DNA from 2 places in the Shinella sp. GW821-FHT11G07 genome. Region 1 is predicted to be linked to the other one. Evidence: predicted binding sites of a transcription regulator. Region 1 holds the regulator's gene; the other holds the start of a gene.
What was found. The regulator LexA, encoded in region 1, represses DNA repair genes until DNA is damaged. The targets are predictions, from matches to a motif close to TGTTCNNNNTGTGTTCNG.

Region 1 (13,149 bases):
GCACCTTCAGACAGACATTCTTCAGCGTAACGGCGAAGGGCGTGCGCGCCGGCACGCTGAGATGTCGGGCTTCGAGCAGAACCTCGCCCTTGGTGTTGGTACCGGCCGCCGTCACCGAGGCGACGTCGCTGCCGACCATCATGCGGGCCAGCGAGGCCGGAGTTTCCTGGCGCGGATCACAGGCGCCGGTCACCTTGCCGTGGCGCAGCACGGTCGCACGGTCGCAGATGCGCTGCACCTCTTCCAGCCGGTGGCTGATATAAAGCACCGAGCGCCCCTCGGCCTTCAGCTTGGCGAGCGTTTCGAACAGCCGGTCGGCCTCCTGCGGCGTCAGCACGGAGGTCGGCTCGTCGAGGATGATCAGTTCCGGGTTCTGCAACAGCGCCCGCACGATCTCGATGCGCTGGCGCTCGCCGACCGAGAGATCGGCGACATGGGCCTTCGGATCGAGCGGCAGGCCGTAGAGATGCGACAGGCGCGAGGCCTCTTCCGCCACCTTGGACAGCGAAATGCCGGGGCTCAGAGACAGCGCGATATTCTCCGCGACCGTTAGCGCCTCGAACAGCGAAAAATGCTGGAAAACCATGCCGATGCCGAGGCGGCGCGCAGCACCGGGGCTTGGTATGCGGACGGGTTCGCCCTTCCACAGGATATCGCCGCTGGTCGGCGCCAACACGCCAAAAAGCATCTTGACGAGGGTGGATTTGCCCGCACCGTTTTCGCCCAAAAGGGCGTGGATTTCTCCGGGCTGAATCTCTAGGTCGATGCCGTTACACGCGGCAAACGAACCGAATAGCTTTGTCAGGCTGCGGACAGCCAGCAATGCGCTGCCCCTGCCCCCGGATGCTCCAACGGCTGACACTCTGCCCCTCTTTCCTGCCATCTCAGCCCTTGCCGCCCGTTCGGGTCGTGTCAGGGAATGAGCAATGTCGTTCCACTCGTTTTTCTTGCTTCCAGATCCGTGTGCGCTCGGCCGGCCTCGGCCAACGGATAAGTCTGATGAATATTGATACGCACTTTGTTGCTTTGCACAATATCAAAGAGCGAGTTTGCACATGCATCGAGTGCAGCGCGCGTCGCAATGTAAGCGAAGAGTGTCGGCCGCGTCGCGTAGAGCGAGCCCTTCTGCGCAAGCAAGCCCATGTTGAAGGCATCGACCGGCCCGGAGGAATTGCCGAAGCTGACGAACAGGCCGCGCGGCTTCAGGCAGTCCAGCGATTTCGGGAACGTATCCTTGCCGACGGAATCGTAGACGACGTCGACACCCGCGCCGTCCGTCAACTCACGCACCCGCGCGGAAAAATCTTCCGTGCCGTAGTTGATGACATGGTCGTAGCCATGCGCGAGCGCCAGATCGATCTTGGCCTGCGAACCGGCCGTCCCGATCACCGTTGCGCCGAGCGCCTTCGCCCATTGCCCCGCAATGAGGCCGACACCGCCCGCTGCGGCATGAAACAGGATCACGCTGCCGGGCTTCACCTGGTAGGTCTGAAGCAGCAGATATTGCGCCGTCATGCCCTTCAGCATCATCGCCGCCGCCGTTTCGAGCGAAATGCCGTCCGGCACCTTCACCAGATGCTTCGTCGCGACGTTCCGCTCGGCCGCATAGGCGCCGTCCGCCGAGGCATAGGCCACGCGGTCGCCGATGGCAAAATCCGTGACACCCTCGCCGAGTGCAGTGATCGTGCCCGCACCTTCCTTGCCCGGAATGAACGGCGGCTCCGCCTTGTAGAGGCCGGTGCGGAAATAGACGTCGATGAAATTGAGCCCGACCGCGGCCTGCCTGATCTGCACTTCGCCCGGACCTGGAGCATCGAGCGCAACGTCCTCGAGCTTCAGCACGTCGGGGCCGCCGAGACTGCGGATGACGATCGCCTTGGTCATGCTTATCTCCCGATTGTTCTGTTACCGGCCGAGGCTCGGAATCGCCTGCAGCACGGCGCCGATGACATAGAGGTAAAGACCCGTGCCCACGACACCCCAGACGACCCAGGCCGGCGTGTCGAAATGCAGGAGAAGCGCATAGCCGCTGAGCAGCGACCACAGGAAGAAGACGGCGAGATTGATGGGCCGCAGCCGCTGGACCCGCACGGGGTGCAGGAAGTTGATCGGCATGAAGGTGAGGAAGACGGAAACGAAGACGATGATCGATGCCGTCAGTTCGCTCGCCTGGATGACGAAGAGCGTGAACACCACCATGTTCCAGACGACCGGGAAGCCGGAAAAGAAATATTCATCCGTCTTCATGCCCATGTCGGCATAGTAGATCGCGCTCGACACCACGATGGCACCCGCCGCCACGAAGGACCACGGCTCGCCGATCATGCCGCTCTGGTAGAGCGCGAAGGCCGGTAGCAGCACATAGGTCACGTAGTCGATGACATTGTCCAGCGTATCGCCGGACCAGTTCGGCAGCACTTCCTTGACGCGCACCTTGCGAGCGATCGGCCCGTCGATGCCATCGACGAGCAGCGCCAGACCAAGCCACCAGAACATATCGACGAAGCGATGTTCCGCGGCTGCGACGACGCCGAGAAAGGCCAGGAACGAGCCCGACGCCGTCAGGATATGGACGGAAAAGGCGCGAATTTCCGCATAGGGCACGCGCTTGTAGTTGAAAAACTTCATTGCCGTTCGCAGTCCATCCCTTGGGGCTTTTCTTCGGCCGCAACTCGCCGAGCACGCCCTCTTGCGCGGTCACTGCCGGTAATATGCATTGATTGCCCGTCATCGCCAGTGAAAAACCGGCGCTTTCCAGGCGAGTTTCTGCCCTGCGCCGATTCACCCCATGGAAATTGCCTCTTTGCCGGCCTACCTTTCCCGAAGTACAAGCACCGCAAATCTGTGGGTAACACTTTGATATTTCGGAGATCGGTCATGAGACAGTTCGATATCGCGATTGTCGGCGCCGGCCTGGCCGGCAGCCTGGCGGCTTTGGCGCTTTCCGATTCGGGCCGCAGCATCGCGCTGATCGCGCCGCCCACGCGCACCAAAGACGGCCGCACCACAGCCCTCATGGACCAGTCCATCGCCTTCCTGAAGACGCTCGGTCTTTGGGATGACCTCGCGCGCCATGCCGCCGCGCTCGAAACCATGCAGATCCTTGACGGCACGGCGCGCCTCCTGCGTGCCCCGCCGGTCGCTTTCCGCGCCAGCGAGGTCGACCTGCCGGCTTTCGGCTACAACATTCCGAATGCGCCATTCCTCGACATTCTCGATGCGCGCATCGCCGCCGACGGCAATATCGTGCGCCTGGAGGATGGTGTCACCGCCGCCAACAGCTTCGAAACCGGCGTCGAACTGGCTCTCGACAGCGGCGAACGCGTGACCGCCGCCCTCGTCGTTGGTGCGGATGGCAGGAAATCGCGCATCCGCGACGGCGCCGGAATCAGCGTGCGCGCCTGGTCCTATCCGCAATCCGCCCTCGTGCTCAATTTTGCGCATGAGCGCCCGCACGGCAATGTCTCGACGGAATTCCACACGGAAAGCGGCCCCTTCACGCAGGTTCCCCTGCCCGGCCGCCGCTCCAGCCTGGTCTGGGTGCTGCCGCCGAAGGAGGCGAATCGCCTGCGCGAACTCTCCGTCGCCGATCTCAGCCGCGCCGTCGAGGAGCGCATGCAATCCATGCTCGGCAAGGTCACGGTGGAAGGCAGCGCCCAGAGTTTTCCGCTTTCCGGCATGACCGCCAATCACTTCGGCAAGGGCCGTTTCGTGCTGGTCGGCGAGGCTGCGCACGCCTTTCCGCCGATTGGCGCCCAGGGCCTCAATCTCAGCCTGCGCGATATCATGGCGCTGAAAGACCTTATCCGGATTGATGAGCCGGCAAACTATGGTGGCGTGGGTGATCGATTCGACCGCAAACGGCAGGCCGATATCCGCTCCCGCACGGTCAGTGTCGACCTGCTGAACCGTTCGCTGCTTTCCGATTTCCTGCCCGTGCAGTTCCTGCGCTCCGCCGGCCTGCATCTGCTCTCAGCGCTTGGACCGTTGCGCAGCATCGTCATGCGCGAGGGCATCGAACCGCTCGGGTCGCTGAAGACGTTTCGCGAAAACCTAAGGGAACGGGTCGCCCACAAGCAGGCCTGATTTGATGAGATAGAGCAGGATCGTCACCGTGGCGACAGACAGCACGGTGGTGATGAGAATGGTCGCCGACGCCCGTTCCTGCCAAACACCATATTGCTGGCCGATAACAAAGACGTTCGTCGCTGTCGGCAGTGCTGCCAGAAGCACCGCCGTAAACACCCAGACCGGATCGAAATTGCCGGCAAAGCCGAGCACCAGGTACATTGTTACCGGCAGCAGCAGCAATTTCGCCGGCACGATATAGCCGATTTCCACCGGCACGCGCTTCAGCGGCCGCAGCGCCAGCGTGACGCCCATGGCAAAGAGCGCGCAGGGTGCTGCTGCCTGCGCGAGATAGTCAATCAACCGCTGCAGCGGCGCCGGCGCCTCGAGCCCGGCAAAGGCCGCAACGAACCCGGCAGCCGTCGCGATGATGAACGGGTGCGTGACGATCTTGCGCAACACCCCGACGGCAATCTGGAGCGCCGGCTGTTTCTCGCCACCCGCAACGGCCATCAGCGCCGGCGCCACCATGAAATGCAGCATGTTCTCGAAGCAGAAGACCAGCGCCACCGGCACGGCCGCCGGTTCGCCAAAGGCGAGCAGCGCCAGCCCCGGCCCCATATAGCCTATATTGCCATAGGCGGCGGCGAGCCCCTGGATTGTCGCCTCGCCGATCGTCGCGCGGCGCAGCCAGAGGCCAACGGCGAAGATCAGTCCAAAAACCAAATAGGTCGCGCTGATGTTGGCGACGATGAAATCGACGCGCGTCAGCTGCTCGATCGGCGTTTTTGCGACCAGTTTGAAGAACAGCGCCGGCAGCGCGATATAGATGATGAAAGTGTTCAGCCAGCCAAGCGCTTCGACCGGCTGCTTGGTGATCCGGGCGACCACGTAGCCCAGCAGGATCATGCCGAAGAACGGCAGGACGAGTCCGACGATGTCCGCCATGGGCCGAGGCGCGCTCCCGCTTGCCGAGGATGATATCCCTGACTAGAACCCCGGTTCACCGGAAATGCTCTAGATATTTGTTTTAGCCGCATTATCCGAGGCCGAAGCGGTGCCGCTTCGGCTGGAAATGCTCTAGCCGATTTGCGAGAGAATGGGAAACGTTTGCTGGAACCAGATGGCGACCGTGCTGATATAGCCGAAGATGAAGGCAAGGCCCGTCAGGACGAGCAGCACGCCCATGACCTTCTCCACCGCGCCAAGATGCCGGCGAAAGCGCAGGAGGAAGCGCATGAAGGCGCCGGAAAACCCGGCCGCGATCCAGAACGGCACGGCAAGGCCCAGCGAATAGACGGCCAGTAGCATCGCCCCGTCGCTGACCGTTTCCCGCGCGGCCGCAACGCCGAGGATCGTCCCGAGGACGGGGCCGATGCAAGGCGTCCAGCCAAAGGCGAAGGCAAGCCCCATGACATAGGCGCCCGATGCCGTCGCCGGCTTGCCACCGCCCTGAAACCGCGCCTCGCGGGCAAAAAGCCCGATGCGCAGCAATCCGAGAAAATGCAGTCCCATCAGGATGATAATGACGCCGCCGATCTGCGCCAGGATGTCGAGATGCCGGCGCAGCACCATGCCGATCGTCGATGCCCCGGCGCCCAGCGCCACGAAAACCGTGGCAAAGCCCAGGGTAAAGAAGAACGCCGCCAGCAGCACCGCCCCGCGCGTGTCCCGCCGGACCGCGACCGCATCGTTGCCGCGGAACTGATCCACGGAAATGCCTGCCATATAACACAGATAGGGCGGCACGAGCGGCAGCACGCAGGGCGACAGAAACGACAGCGCTCCGGCAAGCAGCGCACTTAGAAGAGAAATATCGGCAATCGACACTGGCTACTCCGCGACGGCGGGAAAGCGGTTCGGGCCCGAAAACGCCCCGTCCGCTCCTTCATTTGCGCTTCCTAGTATCGGCCGAAGCCCTCTCCTGCCAATCACCTTTTGGAGAACGCGGCAAAATGCAGCAAAAGCTGTTTTTCATCGCATTTTCCGGGTTGACCCGGCAAATCCTCCTGCCTATGTTCCGCGCACTTCCGCGGGGCGTCTTCGCACCGCCTGGGAGCGTGTAGCTCAGCCGGTAGAGCAACTGACTTTTAATCAGTAGGTCCAGGGTTCGAATCCCTGCGCGCTCACCATTTGAGTATCTGACCTAAAATATAAAAATGAATGTTAGTTTCTGTGCATGGCATGTGTCGCGTTTCCTCGTCGCCACGGCGTGAATGACGCAGCCTTTCCCGCGATGTGATTTTGCAGTTTCATTCGGCTAGGCGCTACGCCCAACGCTGCTGCCGGCCGGGCGGGTGGTTGGCGAAACCCACAGATGCGCAGCCTGCCCACCGGCAAGAACCCCGCTGGATCGAATACAGGTACATATTGACTGTTCCGCCATATTGGTGACGCGTAGCGCCTCGAAGCCCATGCATACGGATGTGGATGCGGCGGTCTGCGGCGTCAATGATGGCAGTAGTGGAGCTCCACTTCCGCAGCTAGCACTGGTTAGCGTTCGCGCCTCCAGCGCATTAGAACCTTGACTATTCTGGCGGCCGGGAAAGGCAAAATCCACACCAACTCCTGCCCGTGTGAAAAGCTTCTGTAAGCGCAAGCCCTTGCAGAACACATATGGAACAGATAGTGTATGTTCTATATTTGTTTCACGATTCTGGGGTGGACGGCGATGTTGACACGTAAGCAACAGGAACTTCTCTTGTTCATCCATGAACGGATGAAGGAATCCGGCATACCGCCGTCCTTCGACGAAATGAAGGATGCTCTGGATCTCGCCTCGAAATCGGGTATTCACCGGCTCATCACGGCGCTCGAAGAGCGCGGCTTCATTCGGCGACTGCCAAACCGCGCGCGCGCGCTGGAGGTCATCAAACTTCCGGAGGCCTATTCGCCCAGTCTTCAGCCGCGGCGCGGTTTTTCTCCGTCGGTCATCGAGGGAAGCCTTGGCAAGCAGCCGGTGCCGGCCGCTCCGCCCCAGCGAACGTCGAGCCAGGCAGACATGCCCTCCTCCGTTTCCGTGCCGGTCATGGGACGCATCGCGGCGGGTGTGCCCATCTCGGCGATCCAGAACAATACCCATGAAATCACCGTGCCGGCTGAAATGATCGGCGGCGGGGAGCATTATGCGCTGGAGGTCAAGGGCGATTCGATGATCGAGGCCGGCATCCTCGACGGCGACACCGTCATCATTCGCAATGCGAATACTGCCAATCCCGGTGAAATCGTCGTGGCGCTGGTCGATGACGAGGAAGCGACGTTGAAGCGCTTCCGCCGCAAGGGCGCATCCATCGCGCTTGAGGCCGCCAATCCGGCCTATGAAACCCGTATTTTCGGACCGGACCGCGTCAAGATTCAGGGCAAGCTCGTCGGGCTTATTCGTCGCTACCATTAAAGCGTGTCGCGTAAACGCGTGCGGCGGTTTAGCGATAACGTCCTGCAAAACATTGAGAAGCCAAGGCGTGGGGAGTGAACTTTAGAGATCACGACGCACTGTCATCCGCTCCGCTCGCTTCATAGGTACCCGTACGCCAATCATAGGTACGGTGCCGTGACCAGGGGCGATGAAGCGTTTCAACGGCCGAGTTAAAAAGGGCGTCGGAGAGGGCGGAGTTTGCGTGATCGGCTGCCGGCAGGATTTCCAGGGCGCCGGTTTGCCTCAAATGGCGAACCGTGATGAGGCGTGCACCTGAACGGCAAGCTTCCAAACGGATTGCGACGGGCACGATGACGAGGTCTGCCTCGTCGCAGGCCGTACCGAGGAAGGCGAGGTCTTCCAGCGCCACGATGCGCCAGCCGCTAGGGGAAATGGCGGCGCAGAAGGCTTTTGTCTCACAGATGAAGCCGTCGCGGGTGCGGGCTGCATCGAATGCTGCGGCCATGGCGGCCTTGGCCTTCTGCCGGTCGGCTTCGCGGCGGGGTCGCTTCTGCCTGGCCGTAGTGGCGGGGTCCTCCTTCTCGGTGTCGACTGTCAGGCCGCTCGTCTTGCGAATCTCGGGTTTCAGAAGTGTTTCAAGACGAAGGGCGCGCCGCCACTGCGCATAGATGAAATCCGGTGGCCGTGTGCGGTTGGTCGCTGCTTTCTCGCCATGCAGAATGGCGACCAGGCGGCCATCTTCCGACACGAGAATCTCCGGCCTTGTGCCTCCACCGGGCCAGCCGGCGGCAAGGATTCCGACGACGACGAGAAGCGTGCCGGCATGGCGCAGTCGGGTGCGCAGAAGGCAGACGAGGCCGCTGCCGATGCCGATGAGCAAGAAGGCGGTTGCAGGGATGCGGCCGGTGACGATCTCGCCCTTCCAGCCGGCTACCCATGTCGACAGCGTGATCATCCACTCGATGCCTTTGCCCATGATCGCGAAGGGAATGGCATCGAGGCCAAAGGGCATCAAAAGCACGGCGATCAGACCGAAGGGCATGACGATGGTGCTGATCACCGGCATGGCCAACAGGTTGCCGGCAAGCCCATAGGCTGGGATTCGGTGAAAATGGCCAATGGAGTAGACCAGCGTCGCAAAGCCGCCGATCAGCGAGGAGAGGATAAGCCCGCCGAAGAAGCGGCCGGCGGCTCCGCCGAACAGCGCAAACGGCCCTCCCCGGCTTTCGCGCTGGACCGGACGCTCGCGCCACGCGGCGTAGCCGGCCACGAGGCCCAGCGTTGCGGCATAGGACATCTGAAAACCGGGATTCGTCACGGCAGACGGCGTGACCAGCAGGATGAGGATGGCCGAGATCGCCACGTTGCGCAGGCTGATGGCCGCGCGCCCGAACAGCACGGCGACGAGCATCACGCAGATCATGATCCAGGAGCGCATGGCCGAAATCGCGCCACCCGAAACGAGAATATAGAGCGTCACCATCACCAGGGCGCCGACGGCCGCGAATTTCTTCGCCGGGTAGCGCTCGGCAAAACCCGGAATCAGCGCCATCAGCATGCGCGCACCGACGAGGAAGGTTCCGGCGGCGAGCACCATGTTCAGCCCGGAAATGGCAAGGACATGGGCAAGGCCCGCCTGCCGCAGCGCTTCCACCGTGTCGTCGCCAATTGCTCGCTGCTCGGCAGTGACAAGGGCCGCGGCAATGGCCCCCGCATCCCCGCCGATGCGCCCCCGAATATGCTCGGTGAGGTTGTTTCTCCAGGCGGCGATCCGTTGCCGTATTCTGTCGTAGAGGCCGGGCGCGTTTGTCGTCGCGGCGGTCGGCACGCTGTAAAAATAGCCGACGGCGCCCGTGCCCGCGAAGTAGGCATCGAAGGTGAAATCGTTGAGCCCCGCCAATGCGGGACCGGAGGGCGGGCCAAGGCGGGCGCGCCCCGCAATGCCGCCGCCGATGGCGATCGGCTCATGCCGGCTTCGGGCAAGCAGTGTCACCACAGTGGGCATGCGGTTCAGGGTGGGTTTGCGCGTCGTTTCGAGTGCAATGCGATAGCGGATTGCACCGCGATCGTCGCTCTCGCGAGACAGGACGCGTCCCCTCACCTCCGTCGTCACCGGCGCATCCAGGATGACGGTGCCAAGGCGGGCGGTTTCTCCGGCCGCAAGCAGCATACCGAGCGGAACGAGGAATGCGGCCCCCGCGGCGAGCGCCACGAGGCTTTCACGATGCCGCAGCCGCAAGGCGGGCCAGAGCGCGGCACAGGCAAGCAGGATCAATGCGTAGGGCGACGGATCCGACGCTGCGGAAAACCAGAGCGCGGCGCCTATGCCGAGGAAGACGGGAACGAAAAGGAGGAAATGGCCGTGTGCGCGTTCCTCGGCAAAGGCGGCTGCCACCGTTTGCCGTCCGGCAAGGCGTTCGCGCAGGCGGCCGATGGCACGCAGGAGAAGAACAGAAGCCGGCCGGTACGGCTTGTCGAGCGGCGCGAGCTCTCGGGACGCGTCGGCGGGCACGCCGTGCGAGGCATCAGCCTCGGACGCCGTCCGTCGTTCCGCGATGTCGATCCTGCCCATGGCTCGGCCCCACCCGTTCCCACTGGCATAGTGCAATCGAATGGAGAAATCTTCAATCTGCAGTACATGCCGAAAGTGCTAAGTCAGACATAATGGATGCGCCCTCCGCATCGTGGAAAGCACTCTCAAAAGTTGCTTGCAACTTCATGGAAAGGGTAGATATTGCGTTGCCGGAAAACCTGTTTTCGCAATGCACAATTTGCCTTTCGTATTGCTTGGCAGCATCGGACAAATGGGTTAGCAAAACGAGCATGTTCATGGATACGGCACAGCTTCGTGCCACCATTGGAAACAACGGAGGATCGTTATGACAGGAACTAGCGCGGGTGTGTCAGTCGGTGGCAAGACGGTGGACTTGCCGACGCGATCCGGTACGATCGGCCCCGATGTGATCGACATCGGCACGCTGTACAAGAATACCGGCACCTTCACCTACGATCCCGGTTTCACCTCCACTGCCTCGTGCGAATCGAAGATCACCTATATCGATGGCGACGAAGGCGTTCTGCTGCACCGCGGGTATCCGATCGAGCAGCTGGCCGAACACGGCGATTTCCTCGAAGCCTGCTACCTGCTGTTGTACGGCGAATTGCCGACCAAGACGCAGAAGGATGATTTCGACTACCGCGTCACGCACCACACCATGGTGCACGAGCAGATGTCGCGCTTCTTCACCGGCTTCCGCCGCGACGCGCATCCGATGGCCGTCATGTGCGGCTGTGTCGGCGCGCTGTCGGCCTTCTATCACGACTCGACGGACATCACTGATCCGCACCAGCGCATGGTTGCGTCGCTGCGCATGATCGCCAAGATGCCGACGATCGCCGCCATGGCCTACAAATACCATATCGGCCAGCCCTTCGTTTACCCGAAGAACGACCTCGACTATGCGTCGAACTTCCTGCGCATGTGTTTTGCCGTGCCGTGCGAAGACTATGTGGCGAACCCGGTTCTGGCGCGCGCCATGGACCGCATCTTCATCCTGCATGCCGATCACGAGCAGAATGCATCGACCTCCACCGTGCGCCTCGCCGGCTCCTCGGGCGCCAACCCGTTCGCCTGTATCGCGGCCGGCATTGCCTGCCTCTGGGGTCCTGCCCATGGAGGCGCCAACGAAGCGGCCCTCAACATGCTCGCCGAAATCGGTTCGGTCGATCGCATTCCGGAATATGTCGCCCGCGCCAAGGACAAGAACGACCCGTTCCGCCTGATGGGCTTTGGCCACCGCGTCTACAAGAACTACGATCCGCGCGCGCGCATCATGCAGAAGACGACGCACGAGGTTCTCAGCGAGCTCGGCATCAAGGACGACCCGATGCTGGAAGTCGCGATGGAACTCGAGCGCATTGCGCTGACGGACGAGTACTTCATCGAGAAGAAGCTCTATCCGAACATCGACTTCTACTCCGGCATCACGCTGAAGGCGCTTGGCTTCCCCACCACCATGTTCACCGTGCTCTTCGCACTCGCCCGCACGGTCGGCTGGATCGCCCAGTGGAACGAGATGATCGAGGACCCGGAACAGCGCATCGGCCGTCCGCGTCAGCTCTATGTCGGCGAACCGAAGCGCGACTACGTGCCGGTTTCCAAGCGCTGACAGCGCGCCGCCGAAAAGAAAAAGCCCGGTCAGTTTTGACCGGGCTTTTTTGTTGCGAGCAGATCAAGGATGACCGCCGCCCCGGTCTCGCCAGGCGGGCGGATGGTCCGCATGCGTTCATGCACAAGATCATAGCCTTCCAGCATCGCGCGGCGTTCAGCCGTATCGACGGAAAGCCGTTCAAACCAGCGTACGAGGCTGCCCGGGCGCACCTGTTCATTGAGATATTCCGGCACGACGGTGTAATCCGCAATGAGGTTGGGGATCGCTGCGGTCCAGATCTTGATCTTGCGAAGGAAGAGGTTGGCGAGCCAGTCGAAGCGGTAGGTGGAAACGACGGGCACGCGGGCCAGCGCCAGTTCGAGAATGACGGTGCCTGATGCCGCGATCGCCGCATCGGCCTCGGCGAAAGCCTGCCACTTTTCCGAAGTCGAGACGGTGATCTGCGGCTTCACCGGCCAGTCCGTCGTCAACTTGCGCACAAGCGCTTCCTGGCGCGGCACGGTCGGCAGTACAAACCGGGTGGCGGGATTGCGGGCGGTCATCTCGCGCGCTGCCTGGCCGAAGACTGGCAGGAGGCGGGTGATCTCGGTAGCGCGGGAGCCAGGCAGCAGCAGGCAGAGGGGTGCGTCGGAAGCGTCTTGCGTCCGCGCCAGACGTGCTGCGCGGACCCGCTGGACATCGGGATCGCTGATCAGCCGGTGACCGACATAGGTCGTTGCCGGGCCGCCGAGGCGCTCCATGACAGCGGGTTCGAAAGGCAGCAGCGCCAGGACATGGTCGACATAGGCGCGCATGCGTGGCGCGCGCTCTTCCTTCCACGCCCAGACGCTCGGGCAGACGTAATTGACCACCGGCAGGTCCGGCAGCACCTTGCGGACGCGACGCGCGACGCGGTGGGTGAAATCCGGGCTGTCGATGATGATAAGCACGTCCGGGTGCGCCGCAATGATGGCGCCCGCCGTCTGGCGAATGCGGCGCAGCAGCGATGGCAGGCGCTTCAGCACCTGCGATATGCCCATGATGGAGAGTTCGGAAAAGTCGAACAGGGAGGTGAGCCCTTGCCGTTCCAGCGCCTCGCCGCCGACGCCGACAAGCGCGATCGAACCCAAATGGGCTTCGCGCAAGGCGGCGATCAGATCGCCGCCGAGCAGGTCGCCCGATACCTCGCCGGCAATCACGCCAACTTTCAGCGCAGCTTTCGTCATCGCCGGCTCTCCGTTCTTCCCGGTACGATGCCGGTCACGAAAAGACCGTGTGAATCGGCTTCCGCGACAAGCGCCTCACGCTCCAGCACGAGCGACCGCCCCGCCTCGATGGCGATACCGGCCAGGCCTGCCGCGCGGGCACGCCGCAACGTCTCGACACCGATCGACGGCAGGTCGGCCCGGAGATCCTGCTCGGGCTTACAGAGCTTGACCAGCACGCCCTTGCGACGTGCGGAGATGCGGCCCAGGGCGCGCAACTGCGCCACGCGCTCCAGCATCGCATCCGTGCCCTCCGCCCCTTCCAGGGCGACCACGCGGCCGCCAAGTG
Region 2 (5,356 bases), on a different contig from region 1:
CATGAACCTCGTCAGCGGTGAAGTGCATGGCACGAAGCTGGCGCTTGGCCCGGCGCTCATCGACCTCGGTTCGACGGTGCCGGCACAGGGCGCCGTCACCGTGGGTCTGCGCGCAGAGGACCTGCGCCTGCATCAGGGCCTGGATGGCAGCATGCCGTTCCGCATCGACTATGTCGAGGAACTGGGTGCCCAGCGCCTCGTGCACGGGCTCGTCGGCGACCAGCCGATGGTCGCGGCGCTCTCGGCGGAAATCTCGCTTCCGGAAACCGCCTCGCTGTCGATTTCGCCCTCCCGGCTGCATTTCTTCGACACGGCCAGCGGTCGCCGCATCGATTGGGTGGGCGAAAGAACGGTTACGACAAGCGCTTCCACGGTGGAGTTCGTGATATCATGATCCGCACGACCGTCGGCAGGCTGTCCGCGCCCTCCCCGGAGGAGCGCGCCGCCATTGCAGGTCTCGAAAAGTCCATCGCCGCGCACGACGCCCATATGGCGGACCTCGCCTGCATGAACGCGGTGGAGGCTGGTGGCCGGGCCGAGCGCGCCGAGCCGCTGCCCTTTCCCTTCACCGTTGCCGCCTGGAACCTGGAGCGCTGCCTGTTTCCGCTGCAGAGCGCCGAACATCTGGGTGCCACCGGTGCCGAGATCGTGCTGCTCTCCGAGATGGACGACGGCATGGCCCGCACGCGCCAGCGCCACACCACGGCAGAGGTCGCCGACGAGCTCGGCATGGCCTATCTTTACGGTGTCGAATTCATCGAGCTCGGCCTCGGCTCGGAGACGGAACTCGAATTCTGCAAGGACAAATTCAACCGTCGCGGCCTGCATGGCAACGGCCTGATGTCGACCGTGCCATTGCACGAGCCCTTCCTGCTGCGCCTGGAAGGTGAACGCCTTTGGTTCATGGACGCGGTCGACCAGCCGCGCCTGGGCGAACGCATGGCGATCGGCGCCGTCATCAACACGGAATCCGGTCCGCTCGTGCTGGCCTCCACGCATTTCGAAAGCGCGACGATGGCGGCCTATCGCGAGCGCCAGATGGTCGGCCTGATGGATGCGCTGGATGCCGCCTTTCCGGGCCGCCCGCTCATCATCGGTGGTGATCTCAACACCGGCAACCATGCCGGTGGTGATTTCGAGGCTGAAGGCCTTTTCGCCCGCGCTGCCGAGCGTGGCTTCACGCGCCACGGCGGCCCGCTCGACATGATGACGACGCGTCCGAGCCTGATCACCCGCTGGCCCGAGCGGGCGATGAAGCTCGATTGGTTCCTGACCCGCGGCCTTGCCGTCTCGCAGACCCGCATCGTCTCGTCGCTCTGCCCCTCCGGCCGGCCGCTGTCTGACCACGATCTCATCACCTGCCGGATCGACGGTTTCGCCTGAAGCGGCAATGTTACGGATATTTAAAATGCAACCGATTGTTTGAACGGCACCGTTACCGCTATCGACTAATCTCCCGGCACGACTTCCAAGGGGGATGAAATGGTACTGAAACTGATGCTTGCCGCCATGGTCGGTGTCGCCGTGCGCAATCGGCAGGCTGAAATGAACGCGCCGAGGCCTTTGATCGCGTCTTCGCTCGACAAGCTCGAAATGGAGCCGAAGCCGATCGAACCCTCCTGGGTGATCGCAGGCGACCCGCAAGCGCGGCTTTCGCTGCATTCGCGCGCCTATGACGAGCAGGCGACGACGGCGATCTGGGATTGCACGGCCGGCACCTTCCGCTGGTATTTCGGCTGGGACGAGACCGTCATGATCCTCGACGGCGAAGTCCACATCACCGGCGAAGACGGCAGCGAACGCACGCTGAAGGCCGGCGACATTGCCTATTTCCCCGGCAAAAGCTGGGCGACCTGGCACATCGACACCTACGTGCGCAAGATCGCCTTCTGCCGCAAGGAATTCCCGGCCCCGATCAATCTCGCCCTGAAGCTGCGTGATCGCCTGCGCGGCGGCCGGCAGGCCTCCGGCGGACTGGCCGCTTAAAAAACACCCCGAATGATCGACGGGCGTCGTGCTGGGAAAGTGCTGCGCCCGTTGCCATTGTGCCTGCCGCATCCTACATGTGTCGGGCATTCCTGAGGGGACTTTTCATGGCAAAGATCACGAACGTCGCGGTCCAGATGGACCACGTTTCGACCATCAACATCGCCGGCGATTCCACCTTCGCCATGAGCCTCGAGGCACAAAGCCGCGGCTGCAAGCTTTTCCACTACACACCGGACCGTCTCTCGCTGCGCGACGGTACGGTCTATGCCACCGTCGAGCCGATGGAGCTGCGCGACGTCAAGGGCGACCACTATACGCTGGGCACGCCCGAGCGCGTCGATCTCTCCACGATGGACGTGGTGCTGTTGCGCCAGGATCCGCCCTTCGACATGTCCTACATCACGTCCACGCACCTTCTGGAGCGCATCCACCCGAAGACGCTGGTCGTCAACGATCCGGCCTGGGTGCGCAACTCGCCGGAAAAGATTTTTGTCACCGAATTCGCCGACCTGATGCCGGCAACGCTGATCACCCGCGATGCCGGCGAAATCCGCCGCTTCCGGGACGAGATGGGCGACATGATCCTGAAGCCGCTCTACGGCAATGGCGGCGCCGGCGTCTTCCATTCGACCAAGGACGACCGCAACCTCTCGTCGCTGCTCGAAATGTTCGGCCAGATGTTCCGCGAGCCCTTCATCGCGCAGCAATACCTGCCGGACGTGCGCAAGGGCGACAAGCGCATCATCCTCGTCGACGGCGAGCCGGTCGGTGCGATCAACCGTGTGCCGGCCGAGCATGATGCCCGGTCCAACATGCATGCCGGCGGCCGCCCGGAGCCGACGGAACTGACGGCGCGCGAAAAGGAAATCTGCGCCCGCATCGGCCCGTCGCTGCGCGAACGCGGCTTCCTGCTCGTCGGCATCGACGTCATCGGTGACTATATGACCGAGATCAACGTGACGTCGCCCACCGGCATCCGCGAGGTCAAGAAATTCGGCGGCGCCGACATTGCAGCCCTGCTCTGGGATGCCATCGAGAAGAAGCGCTAAGGCCTCTTCCCCGCGGGAGCGTGGCGGGAAATCCGCCGCGTTTTCCGGGTAGAACGGCCTCTCCGGGACGGTCCGTTCGCGAACGTCCCACCTTCGTTCCGCAAAGGCAACCGGCCACAACCGGCACGCGGAAAATCCTCCCGTAAGTTCTACGATTGTTCTTGTTTCATTCCGCATTTCATGCCAGATTTACACCTGCAACCCAGGGGCGGTTGCAGGGATCGTTTTCGGCAAAAACGTGTTGCGGTGCTCTTTGCGCGTCATGACCGGCGCGCGGCACTGTGGGAGGAGCGGGGGCAGTCATGGTCGCACGGGTCAGTACGATTGCGTTTCAGGGCATCGAGGGCGTGCCCGTCGATGTTCAGGTCATGGTGGCGCCCGGCAAGGTGGGCATGCAGATCGTCGGCCTGGCCGACAAGGCGGTCGCCGAAAGCCGCGAGCGGGTACAGGCCGCCCTGCACGCCTCCGGCCTGTCGCTGCCGCCGAAGCGGGTGACTGTCAATCTCGCGCCCGCCGATCTTCCCAAGGAAGGCAGCCACTACGATCTCGCCATTGCGCTCGGCCTGATGATGGCGCTCGGCGCCGTGCCGGGCGATGCGGTGGAAGGCTATGTCGTCATCGGTGAACTCAATCTCGACGGCACGATCGCGCCGGTTGCCGGAGCCTTGCCCGCCGCGATGGGGGCGAATGCGCTCGGCAAGGGGCTGATCTGCCCGGCGGAAAACGGTGCGGAAGCCGCCTGGGCCGGCGGTGGCCTTGATATTCTCGCGCCAAGGAGCCTCATTGCGCTCGCCAACCATTTCAAGGGCACCCAGGTCCTGTCACGCCCCACACCGGCGATCCGCGCGTCGGCGGCGGACCTGCCTGATCTCGCGGATATCCGGGGGCAGGAAAGCGCCAAGCGGGCCTTGGAGGTCGCGGCGGCCGGCAGCCACAATCTCCTGATGGTCGGCCCGCCAGGTTCGGGAAAGTCCATGCTGGCCGCACGGCTTGCCGCCATCCTGCCGCCGCTCACGCCGAGCGAGCTGCTTGAAGTCTCGATGATCCACTCTATTGCCGGCCAACTGTCCGGCGGCCGTCTGTCGGATCGCCGCCCGTTCCGCACGCCGCACCATTCGGCCACCATGGCGGCGCTCGTCGGTGGCGGCGCGCGTGCCCGGCCCGGCGAAGTTTCCCTCGCCCATAATGGCGTGCTCTTCCTTGACGAACTGCCCGAATTTTCGCCCCAGGCGCTCGATGCGCTGCGCCAGCCGCTCGAGACCGGGGAATGCATCATCGCCCGCGCCAACCACCGCGTGAGCTATCCCGCTGCCGTCCAGCTCGTCGCTGCGATGAACCCTTGCCGCTGCGGCATGGCGGGCGAGCCGGGCCGCAGCTGTGTTCGCGGACCGCGCTGCATGAGCGATTATCAGGCCCGCGTCTCCGGCCCGCTGATGGACCGCATCGACATCCGCATCGACGTGCCGGCCGTCTCCGCCTCGGATCTCATCCGCCCGATGGCCGCCGAGCCCAGCGAGACCGTCGCCCGCCGCGTCGCCCATGCCCGGGCCTTGCAGGTCGATCGTTTCGCCCGTCTCGGCATGGCCTCGGTAACGAGCAATGCCCGCGCCTCGACGTCACTCGTCGAAAAGGTTGCGGAGCCCGATCCCGCCGGCCTCCAGCTGCTCCGCGACGCCGCGGAGAAAATGCGGTTTTCCGCCCGCGGCTACCATCGCGTTCTGAAGGTCGCCCGCACGCTTGCCGATCTCGACCAGGCGGCCATCGTCGGGCGCATCCATCTGGCGGAAGCGATTTCCTATCGCATCGCAGGCGAGCGGCTGGTGGCTGCGGCGTGAGCCTGCGATGCGGTGACGTTGGGGGCAACGGAAAGCGCCCGGGTGGTCGTTGCGCGGGTGGCTGCCCAGGTTCGGCTGGTAGGGTTTGAGCGAGGCCTGCTCAGGGCCAACGAAGCATATCGGTCCCCCCTATAGAGGCATGCGATTATGCCGGTGCCTTGAAAACCGCTTCGATCCGGTGTCCGTCCGGGTCGATGACGAAGGCGGCATAATAGGTCGGGCCATAGTGCAGTCGCAGGCCGGGCGCGCCGTTGTCGATCCCACCCGCGGCGAGGGCCGCTTGATGGAAGGCATCGACGGCCGCCTGCTCCGGCGCAGCAAAGGCGATGTGGAAGCCGGGGCCGGGTGCGCGGGCGCCGTTGCCATGGTGCTTGAGCGCGAGCTTGTCACCGCCGCCGGGCAGCCCGTAACCGACAGCCTGGTCCGGTTCGCCGGGCCGCATATCCGACCAGACACGGACATAGCCGAGCGGCGCCAGGGCCG

Region 2: a site for LexA is predicted at 3,195-3,212, ahead of AC1RT2_RS14140 (YifB family Mg chelatase-like AAA ATPase). Genes of this name have one in related genera too.

Annotation. Positions count from the first base shown of each region.
Region 1 covers NZ_JBXARJ010000010.1:221,788-234,936, forward strand. Annotated here, with positions in the region: gene AC1RT2_RS20675 (ABC transporter ATP-binding protein) at 1-883, opposite strand, end outside; gene AC1RT2_RS20680 (quinone oxidoreductase family protein) at 913-1,884, opposite strand; gene pcsA (phosphatidylcholine synthase) at 1,906-2,628, opposite strand; gene AC1RT2_RS20690 (UbiH/UbiF family hydroxylase) at 2,878-4,086, shown strand; gene AC1RT2_RS20695 (AEC family transporter) at 4,054-5,016, opposite strand; gene AC1RT2_RS20700 (cytochrome c biogenesis CcdA family protein) at 5,149-5,898, opposite strand; tRNA gene AC1RT2_RS20705 (tRNA-Lys) at 6,125-6,200, shown strand; gene lexA (transcriptional repressor LexA) at 6,740-7,462, shown strand; gene AC1RT2_RS20715 (ComEC/Rec2 family competence protein) at 7,551-10,016, opposite strand; gene gltA (citrate synthase) at 10,324-11,613, shown strand; gene lpxB (lipid-A-disaccharide synthase) at 11,643-12,821, opposite strand; gene AC1RT2_RS20730 (LpxI family protein) at 12,818-13,149, opposite strand, start outside.
Region 2 covers NZ_JBXARJ010000006.1:237,388-242,743, reverse strand. Annotated here, with positions in the region: gene AC1RT2_RS14160 (sn-glycerol-3-phosphate import ATP-binding protein UgpC) at 1-394, shown strand, start outside; gene AC1RT2_RS14155 (endonuclease/exonuclease/phosphatase family protein) at 391-1,383, shown strand; gene AC1RT2_RS14150 (cupin domain-containing protein) at 1,483-1,986, shown strand; gene gshB (glutathione synthase) at 2,094-3,038, shown strand; gene AC1RT2_RS14140 (YifB family Mg chelatase-like AAA ATPase) at 3,341-4,873, shown strand; gene AC1RT2_RS14135 (VOC family protein) at 5,019-5,356, opposite strand, start outside.